DNA from 3 places in the Lysinibacillus sp. FSL R7-0073 genome. Region 3 is predicted to be linked to each of the others. Evidence: riboswitches for the same ligand, from Rfam matches in the RefSeq annotation. Region 3 holds a riboswitch; each other region holds the start of a gene.
What was found. Region 3 has a riboswitch for cobalamin ahead of mmgD (citrate synthase). Riboswitches for the same ligand answer to the same signal wherever they lie in the genome.
Positions count from the first base shown of each region.

Region 1: it holds a riboswitch for cobalamin, as region 3 does, so the genes downstream of both, cobT (nicotinate-nucleotide--dimethylbenzimidazole phosphoribosyltransferase) here and mmgD (citrate synthase) in region 3, are expected to answer to the same signal.
Region 2: it holds a riboswitch for cobalamin, as region 3 does, so the genes downstream of both, MKY88_RS22020 (hypothetical protein) here and mmgD (citrate synthase) in region 3, are expected to answer to the same signal.

Region 1 covers NZ_JBBPAS010000001.1:1,267,018-1,270,195, reverse strand. Annotated here, with positions in the region: gene MKY88_RS06010 (trimeric intracellular cation channel family protein) at 1-83, shown strand, start outside; gene cobT (nicotinate-nucleotide--dimethylbenzimidazole phosphoribosyltransferase) at 159-1,214, opposite strand; cobalamin riboswitch at 1,309-1,485, opposite strand; gene MKY88_RS06000 (DMT family transporter) at 1,542-2,405, opposite strand; gene MKY88_RS05995 (hypothetical protein) at 2,676-3,071, shown strand; gene MKY88_RS05990 (rhodanese-like domain-containing protein) at 3,121-3,178, opposite strand, start outside.
Region 2 covers NZ_JBBPAS010000001.1:4,389,477-4,392,654, forward strand. Annotated here, with positions in the region: gene MKY88_RS22010 (tyrosine-protein phosphatase) at 1-404, opposite strand, end outside; gene MKY88_RS22015 (ABC transporter substrate-binding protein) at 540-1,490, opposite strand; gene MKY88_RS22020 (hypothetical protein) at 1,474-2,031, opposite strand; cobalamin riboswitch at 2,194-2,392, opposite strand; gene MKY88_RS22025 (glutathione peroxidase) at 2,495-3,040, opposite strand; gene MKY88_RS22030 (hypothetical protein) at 3,128-3,178, opposite strand, start outside.
Region 3 covers NZ_JBBPAS010000001.1:2,497,323-2,500,500, forward strand. Annotated here, with positions in the region: gene MKY88_RS12335 (bifunctional 2-methylcitrate dehydratase/aconitate hydratase) at 1-310, opposite strand, end outside; gene mmgD (citrate synthase) at 409-1,530, opposite strand; cobalamin riboswitch at 1,720-1,914, opposite strand; gene MKY88_RS12345 (NUDIX hydrolase) at 2,146-2,631, shown strand; gene MKY88_RS12350 (ABC transporter ATP-binding protein) at 2,679-3,178, opposite strand, start outside.

The DNA.
Region 1 (3,178 bases), 1.2 Mb from region 3:
TATTTGCGGTAATAACATCCTTACGCATTCTTTCCTATATGATGAAATGGCGTTTACCTTTGCGAAGGTTGAATCGGGCATAGAGTCTATCATAGATTAAAAAAATGAATAAGCGCAAATAGTTCCTTAACTATTTGCGCTTAATTGTTTTTCAGTAACTATTTAGCCAAAAGATTCATTGCTTCTTCCAGCGTCACCATATTTTTCATCATCGAGCAAGCAGCATCTAATAGAGGAAAGACTAGGGCTGCACCAGAACCTTCTCCTAGGCGCATATTCATGTGCAGCATCGGTTCCACTCCGAGTAATTCAGCGGCTATTTTAGCTCCTGGCTCCTCCGATGCATGAGAAGGTATGATAAAGTCCTTTACTTTCGGTTCAATTTGATAAGCAATAAGCGCAGCAATCGTTGAAATAAATCCATCAATGACAACAGGTTTTCGGTGACTTGCGGCAGCAAGTATGATACCAGCCATAGCCCCGATCTCTAGCCCTCCAACTTTAGCTAGAACATCAATGATATCGGTAGGATTGGGTTTGTTGAGCGTAATTGCTTTTTCAATGACCCTTGCTTTATGAGCAATTCCTCCTTGACCAACGCCTGCTCCAAATCCTGTTATTTCAATTGGGTCATAGCCAGTCAAAACAGCTAAAATCGCAGTACTCGGCGTTGTATTACCAATGCCCATCTCACCTGTTCCAATTAGATTAGCTCCATTTGTGATTTCGTCTGTTGCCACACGAATCCCCACTTCAATAGATTGAATGGCCTCCTTTCTAGACATAGCAGGGCCTTGTGCCATGTTATCTGTACCATATTTTACTTTTTGAACAATTACGCCCGCATCGAGAGGAATATCTTCCTTTACTCCAACATCTACCGTTACAACCTTCGTATTAGTCACACTTGCAATCGCACAAACGCCTGTACCTCCCTTTGGAAAATTTAATGTTTGAAATAAAGTAACATCTTGTGGGTTCGTCGTCACACCTTCCTTACAAACTCCATGATCTGCTGCACAGACAATCATCACCTTTTTATCAATCACCGGATATAATTGTCCTGTAATCCCAGAAAGTTGCACAGCAATGGACTCTAATTTACCTAGGCTACCTGGCGGCTTACAAAGAATATCTATTCGACGCCTCGCTTGCTCCATACTATTCTTATCAGCGCCTTGAATGTTTTGAATCGTGTCCTGTAATAATTGCATTGTCACTTCTCCTCTCGTTTTTCATGAAGACAAAATAAAAAGTCTGTAGTTTATTGTCATGACAAATAAACTACAGACTTTTCCATCATCTATATCCTCTTAAAGCAAATAGGCAGGTCTCCTGGCTTAAGTTCAACATTTCATAGTACCTTCCCAGCAATTTGCTAGTGGTCTTCACTATTAAACTCCCTTTTACAGTGGCGGGTCCGCTAAAGCTTTTCACTTTATTCCCTATTCTCCCTAAATGGGCACCTAATGCTTGTATTAAGCTACTTTTAATCTACGACAGCATATTTTTTCTGTCAACATTTGAATGCGTTACTTGTACTATTTCTTTGGCTCTTTTTCTAGCTCGCTTAGCAATGTTGACCCTAATAATAGTACCGCTCCTATTATTTGTAGAAGTGTCATTTTTTCTCCAATAATCATCGTTGAAATGACTAATGATGTCAGTGGATCTATATAGCTAAGAATGGCTATACTTTGCCCTTTCAGCTTTGACATGCCCCAAAAGAACAATAAAAATCCAACCCCTGCATGGACAATACCTAATGAAATTAATAATAGGACTGACTTAAAACTGATTGTCATGACCTGAAATTCTGTTGTTCCAAATATATAAAAGCAAAGGAAAAATGCTGCTAAAGATAGTTGAATTATTGTATTTTCCGGTTCTTTTAAACCACATATACATTTATTTGTAAATGTTAGAGCTGTGTAAAAGCATGCAGCAATAAGACCGTAGACAATACCAATAAAATGTTTACTGTCCCCAGTGCCTTGACTTTGGACTATCAAAAATAGTCCGATAAGGGCCACACAGATATACAGTATTTTTCTGCCAACTAGCTTCTCCTTTAAGATAATTGGAGATAAGCTGATAACAAGTACTGGTGCAAAATAATAACTAAGTGCAGCATTAGCAATTGTTGTTTCTTTATAAGCCTGAAATAAGAAAATCCAATTCCCACATAAGGCAACACTAGAAAGTACTAATTTCCACTTATTTTTGAGAATACTTCTTTTCGTAAAGCTTTCCTTTTTATAAATAAAAATCACTATCAAAAAACAAGCACCAATTAAACTCATCCAAAAAGCGATTTCACTTGAAGTTAAAGGTATATACTTGGCGAAAACACCAACTGCGCCAAAAATAATCATGGATAATATAAACGCTAATTTTCCGCTCATTACAATTCCTACTTTCTACGTATAAGTTTTAATCTATACAGTAGAATCTATTGAAAATGAGCAAACTGTTATCGTATGCCTTAACAGTAGATTCTACTGTAAAGACATTGTTGGGGGTGCTATTGAACGAAACATACAAAATCCCTCCTTCATCGATATAATTGTAACATATTTCTGAAAATTAAAGAGTACGTTTTATAGATACAGGGAAAAGGAATGGCTAATTACTTCATAAGGTAAGCCTAAAATTTTCTTTAAGGAGGAGTTAGAATGAACGCAAGAGAATTAAGAAACGCTATTGCGGATACTTGTGAAAATTATGATAGTCATTACGCTCAGTTAGTGAAACCGATTAATCAGTTATTAATAAATGTTGATGCTTCCATCAGTGCAGAAACAGCGTATGTCATTATGGAAAATTTGAAATTATTTTATAGTGGAGATAAATATATGGCGGAATGTCACTTCGATGAGAGTGAAAATTTCTTAAAGGATGGCATTGAGCTTTTACAAAAGGGAGATCTTGCGAATGGCGCTTTACAAATATACGGTGCTGGTTTAAATTTTGCCAGCTATGCTTCAAAGGTTCGTGGGCAAAAAAACGTGAACCCGTACATGAACTTTGAAAAAAACTTTAGCCTCATCATGGACTCACTCCAAAAATAAGCACATGAAAAAAGAAAGAGTATATACTCTTTCTTTTTTCATTATGTCATTATTTAAATTCTAATTCGCCATCGTAAGCTAACATGCCGCCTTCAAGGTTTGTCACA
Region 2 (3,178 bases), 1.9 Mb from region 3:
TGTATAGTCATCATTAATTCCTTAAAAGAGGGATTATGAAAAGGCATTTGTGCATAAAAGTCCTTGAACATATCAGCGTTAACTACTTTATAAAACTCTCTACCACCTGTATTGGTTGGCATTTCAAAAGCATGCTTTCCCTTCGCAGGGATTTGAATATATCGAGTTTGTGGAAACACAGGATTAGGATTATGTTGTACTTCATTTGTGTCACGATAATCAAAAATTGTTTTAATACCTAATGTTTCAAATAATTCTTTATCTGTCGCTGTCATTTTACCAAGTGCGGCAGAGCGATAAAATAAGCCATTTCTTATAACGCGCCCATCCCTCGTTTGATATCCCCCCATATCTCGGAAATTATAAACAGCCTCAAACTGAATATTTTTTTGTACTTGCTTCATTGAACTACACCTCCCTATATTAATAAGCGTTCTTACCTTTATTCTATCGAACAAACTACATGAATACCAATTTTCACACTAGGTAATAAAATAGAAAATGCTAGCTGTAATTAACAACTAGCATTTTCTACGATTTTATTTATATAACTCTGGATACACAGCTTTAGCAACGAGCTCAACTGCTTCACCAATACGCGGACCTGGGCGATTTGAGATATCTGTGTCAAGGGACTGAACTGCCTTGTTTTGAATAGCTGTTACCGTATTCCACCCATCACGAGCAAGGATTTCTCCAATTGGATTTTCTGTATAGTTGACTGTTGTTAAAATGACGTCTGGATTTCTCGCAATAACATCTTCCTCAGATACTTGCTTCCAGCCATCTAAATCTTCAAACACATTCTTTACATTTGCAGCATTTAATATTTCTTGTTGGAAAGTACCAGAGCCTGCTGTATAAATTTCAGGCTTTGGACTAATTTCTAAATAAATATTTTTTGGTGTTTTTACTTCTTTAACCTTTGTTTGCACATCAGCGATTTTTGCTTTAATTTCCTCGTTTAATGCCTTTCCTTTATCCTTAACATCCATAACAGCTGCAATTTGTTCGATATCTCCATATACATCATCGAATGTACCCGCTGATTGAATAACAAACACTTTAATTCCTGCATCTTCGAGTGGCTTAAGTGCATCCTTCTCACCAATCGTATACGCAATAACAACATCTGGCTTTAACGCTAAAATTCGCTCACTGTTATAATTCACAGTATCAGAAACACGTTCGATTTTTTGGGCAGCTTCTGGATATGTATCATATTCAGTGGCACCTACAATTTTATCGCCAACCCCTAGTGCAAATAGAATTTCTGTGTTACTAGGCTGTAAAGACACAACTGTTTTTGGCACTTCCTTAAACTCTATTTCGACACCACGATCATCGGTTACTTTATAACTTGTTTGCTCAATCTTTTGTTCATCTTCGGATACATCTTTATTTTTTGTATCTTCCGCGGTACCACAACCTGCTAAAACGAGCACTAGCAATAATACCGATAGCCATTGTAAATTAAATAGTTTCTTCATTATTATTCACCTTTTTCTTTTTCATTGGATATGATTTACTCATAAACGGAATTTCAGCTATTCCAGCTTGTTGATTCGTATAGACAGCCATTACAAAACATACATTGGCTAATAAGCCTAAATAATCGAAGAGAATATTAGGTACCTCTCGTTCTTCCGAAACCGTGTGTAAAGTTCGATATGATTTTTTCGCCTCACTACGACAAAGATGTAAAGCAGCAGCCGCCTCTGTTCCTTGAGGTAAAACAAAATTTTGAATCTTTTCCTTCACATGACTTACATAAAAATCATAGCGCTCACTTAACCAAGATAGATCCTCATCTGTAACTGCTAGCTTTCCACGAACCGAGCCATTCACATGATAAGCCATAGGTAAAACCTGGATTAAATCATCTACAACAACCTGGACATTCTCTTTCTTTACTATAGCTAGCGCAACCCCTAAATGCGTTGTTAAACTATCTGTGCGAATCTCAAAATCGACAGTTGAAGCCTTCTCTCGCATAAAAGGATAACAAGAATAACGTGCATCTTTTTTCAACCTGCTGTCCCCCTTTTTCATAATGAAAATCCTCACTTTTTTAGAACATAAAAAAACATCGCTCCTCACACAAAGGAACGACGAAAATAACATAATGATTGTCATAGAAACACGACACTGCCTATGTATTTGCCGTATATCCTCCTAGCTTCCGAAGAGTTGTTATACGTTCAAATAAAGGTCGGTCTCCTGGCTTGTACAACGCTCCTATATAAATAGATAAGAGCTATAAAGAACCTTCCCATTTCCTATGAAACAGTGGCACATCTTTATAATAGCTGTACTTACAGTTGCGGAAACAGCTTCGGCTTATACCGAATTCCCGATTATGCTAGCTAGCACCTTTATTCTGCAAGAATAATTCACTTGTAAAGCAGTTTATCATAGATTGATAGGAAAAAATAGTTGCGTACAAAAATGATAGCCGTTTTAGAAGTATTTTCATTTCCATAAAATCACTCTACTACAATACTTTTTCAATCGCTTGCTCAATATCAAGCTGTGAGTCTGTAGGCTCAAAGCGAGCTATGGTTTTTCCACTTGCATCTACTAGGAATTTAGTAAAATTCCAGCGAATATTACGACCATCTAAAAAGCTTGGAGCAAGTTGAATGATTGCCTCAGCAAGCATTTTCTCCTGCATGCTTGCTTTTCCGAATTCACGAAAATTAACTTCATGTTTTAAATAATTAAATAAAGGGTGTGTCGTCTCACCATTTACTTGGACTAGCTCAAAAATGGGAAACGTAACTCCATAGTTTACCTTACAAAGATGCGCAGTTTCCTCTCCATCTTCAGGATTTTGATGGCCAAACTGATCACAAGGAAATCCTAAAACGACAAAATTATTTTTTCCATATTTATCGTACATTTTTTGTAAGTCTTCAAACTGATATGTAAATCGGCATTGATTGGCCGTGTTAACAATTAGCATCGTTTTTCCTCGAAAAGTTTCCATTGATAAAATTTCACCATTCGGCTTCCGTACTAAATAATTATAAATACTCATTCCCTAACCCCTTTTGTTTTTTCATATATTATAGTTGACTAATCTCCTAATAACCAAAGAGTTTGCACAAAAAACACCATCTCGTTACTAGGAACGGATGGCTGACTTATATTTCTTTTTATATTTAACATTTTGCTC
Region 3 (3,178 bases):
ACCATGTATCGTTATAATCCAACCAACGGATCATACAACCGATATTAAAGGCACCTTTTACTGGATCAAGGACATAGGATGTTCCTGGAATACGAGTACCATTTGGAACAACTGTACCTGGTACTACAGGACCCAGAAGTTTTGTACATTCAGGATATTGTAAAGCTAAAATGCCGCAACCTAACGTATCCAATAAAACATATCGAGCTGTTTCGTAAGCTTCTTCGCTCGTAATCTTTGTGTTTAATACGTAATCCGCAATATCAACAAGAAGCTGGTCTGTCGCCGTTTTTTCATTCGTTTTGATCATCTATATCTTCCTTTCAAGGTATGAATTTGATATACTAGTTTGCTAATGGGCATTGGTCAGAATGTCCATCAGCTCTATGGCGAGTTGTTAAAACTTGATTATACCGACAATTCTTCAAGGTTATGACGCTCGCCTATATAATGAACACGAGGTCTAAATAATCGATTATTGTCATGTTGTTCGATTACATGTGCACATAAACCGATCGTTCGAGAGCCAAAGAAAATAGGCGTATATAATTCGATTGGTAAGCCCAGCATGTAGTACACTGGCGCAGCGTAATAATCTAAATTTGGATACAAACCTTTTTCCTCCACCATCACTTTTTCACCAGCTTCACACATGTGATATAAGCGGTCATCCCCTTGCTCCAAGCATAATTTATACAAAGCTTCTTTCATGATCTGCGCTCTTGGGTCCATTTTTTTCATATAGACACGATGGCCAAAGCCCATTATTTTATCTTTATTTTTAAGCTTGTTTTTCAGCATCGCTTCAAAGCCTTCTGCAGTCTTAGCTTCAAGCAGCATATACATGACTGCCTCATTTGCCCCACCATGTAAATTTCCTTTCAATGATGCGACAGCACCAGTTAGAGCACCATACAGATCAGATTGTGTGGAAGCAATAACACGAGCAGCAAAGGTCGAATTCGGCATTTCATGTTCACTATATAAAACAAGTGATTGGTCAAAAATTTCATCTTCTAATGGTGTTGGTTTTCTTCCAGTAATCATGTAATAAAAATTAGCACTATATGAAAGCTCACTATCCGGTTCTACTACCTCTTGACCATTTAATACACGGTAGCTATTCGCAACGATATTGGGCATTCCACCTAAAAGTCGATATGCTCGTGTTACATTCCTTTCAGTCGAACGATCATTGATATGCTGATCATATCCTGCTAACGCTGAAATTCCAGTTCTAAGGCCGTCCATAGCATGTGTCCCATTTGGTAATAAGTTAAAAATTTGAAAAAGCTCTTGTGGAACGTGATAGTTATCTTTCAAATTATCCTGTAAGTCAGCTTGTTGCTCAGTAGTTGGTAGGTTTCCGTGCAATAATAAATGGACAATATCTAAATAGGAATATCGCTGAGATAGTTCAATCAAATCATAGCCCCGTATAACAATTTGGCTTCCTACTACGTCTAAGAAAGACAGTTTTGTTTCCGCAGCAATAACTCCATCAAGACCTGGTGAATACGTTAACTCCATGGATTACAACCCCTTTGTTTAATCATTCTTGTAAGCGTTACCATTCAAACTCGAAAGAACAACAAAAAAACAACTTCTACCCCTTTAGAAGTTGTTAATCTACAAAAGTATGACAGAACAAAAAACAGTGAACTTACATCCATTCACACTCATCATACAGTAGCTACACCTCCCTATCCTCGTAGGTCAATTGATGCTTATTTAGCGGCAGGTCTCCTGACTTATCATCAACATTCCTATAACACCTTCCCGTTTTGAAGAACAAAACAGTGGTCTCGTTATGGAACTCCTACATACAGTTGCGAGACAGTGTTGGACTCACACCAACTTCCCTTTTAATCAAATGGAATCAAACCCATTTGAACCACCAAAATTTAGCATATTCAATTTGTCTTTTTACCTTAACATAGAGGTTTCCAAACAATCAATATAGGTAAAATTCAGAAAAGACTGATTATAAAAAGCTATTTTTCATTTTTGACGAACTATTCTGCATATTTAAGCATTATTTCGCTCAAAAAAAGATTGTTAATCAATCCCAATGGAGCTATATTTATGAAGTCTGCTTTAAAAAAGCGATTTGTTTTGCATTACGATGAAACGAGGAGTGACGGGATGGGCTATATAACAGAATTAAGAAAGCTTATCGGTAATAGACCGATTATAAGCGTTGGTTCGACAGTTGTTGTTGTTAATGATGATAAGAAAATACTCTTTCAACATCGTTCAGATACATTGGATTGGGGATTACCTGGCGGCTCAATGGATATAAACGAAACATTAGAGCAGGTTGCTGCGCGTGAACTTTATGAGGAAACTGGACTCGTAGCTAAAGAGTTTGAGTTTATCGGTGTTTTTACAGGACCTGATTATTACTACTGTTATCCGAATGGCGATGAAATCTATACAGTCATTCACCTTTATAGAGCTAAACATGTAAGGGGTGTATTGGAAATGAAAGATGGTGAGAGCTTAAGCCTCACCTATTTCAGTAAGGAAGAACTTCCGAATAATATGGAACAGAGGACGGTCGCTCTCTTAAACAACCTAGAGGGCAAAATATGGGAGTTCGAAAGCTCCTTTACGAAGCTTTCCAAATAGCAATGTAAGAATTTTAATAAGGACTTTATTCGCAAAGGTATTTCAGATTATTCCAAACTAGTATTCTTGTGAATTCTTTCGCGAGGGTGAGTGGGTAAAATCGCGTTGCATAGCTCAAGTGATGCGGAATGCTTAAATGGTTCACCTTTCATACTTTCCTCTACTAGCTGACCATTTTGCATGACTAGGATGCGATCTGAAATAAAGCGTGTAGCCTGTAGGTCATGAGAAATGAAAATGTAGGCAAGTTGCAAATCCTTTTGTAGTGTCTGTAGTAATTGAATGATATGTTTTTGCAAAATCATATCTAAACTACTAATGGCTTCATCTAAAACAATTAATTTTGGATGTAAGGCAAGCGCTCTTGCAATGTTCACACGCTGTTGTTGTCCCCCACTAAGCTGGGAAGGATACTTTTCGGCAATAGATTTTTCTAACTCTACATGATCAAGTAATTCCTTTACGTTAAAATGTCTCTCAGCTGAGCTATAATGCTCGAAATTTAGGTACGGTTCCTCTAAAATTTGAAAAATGGTGTGCTTTGGAT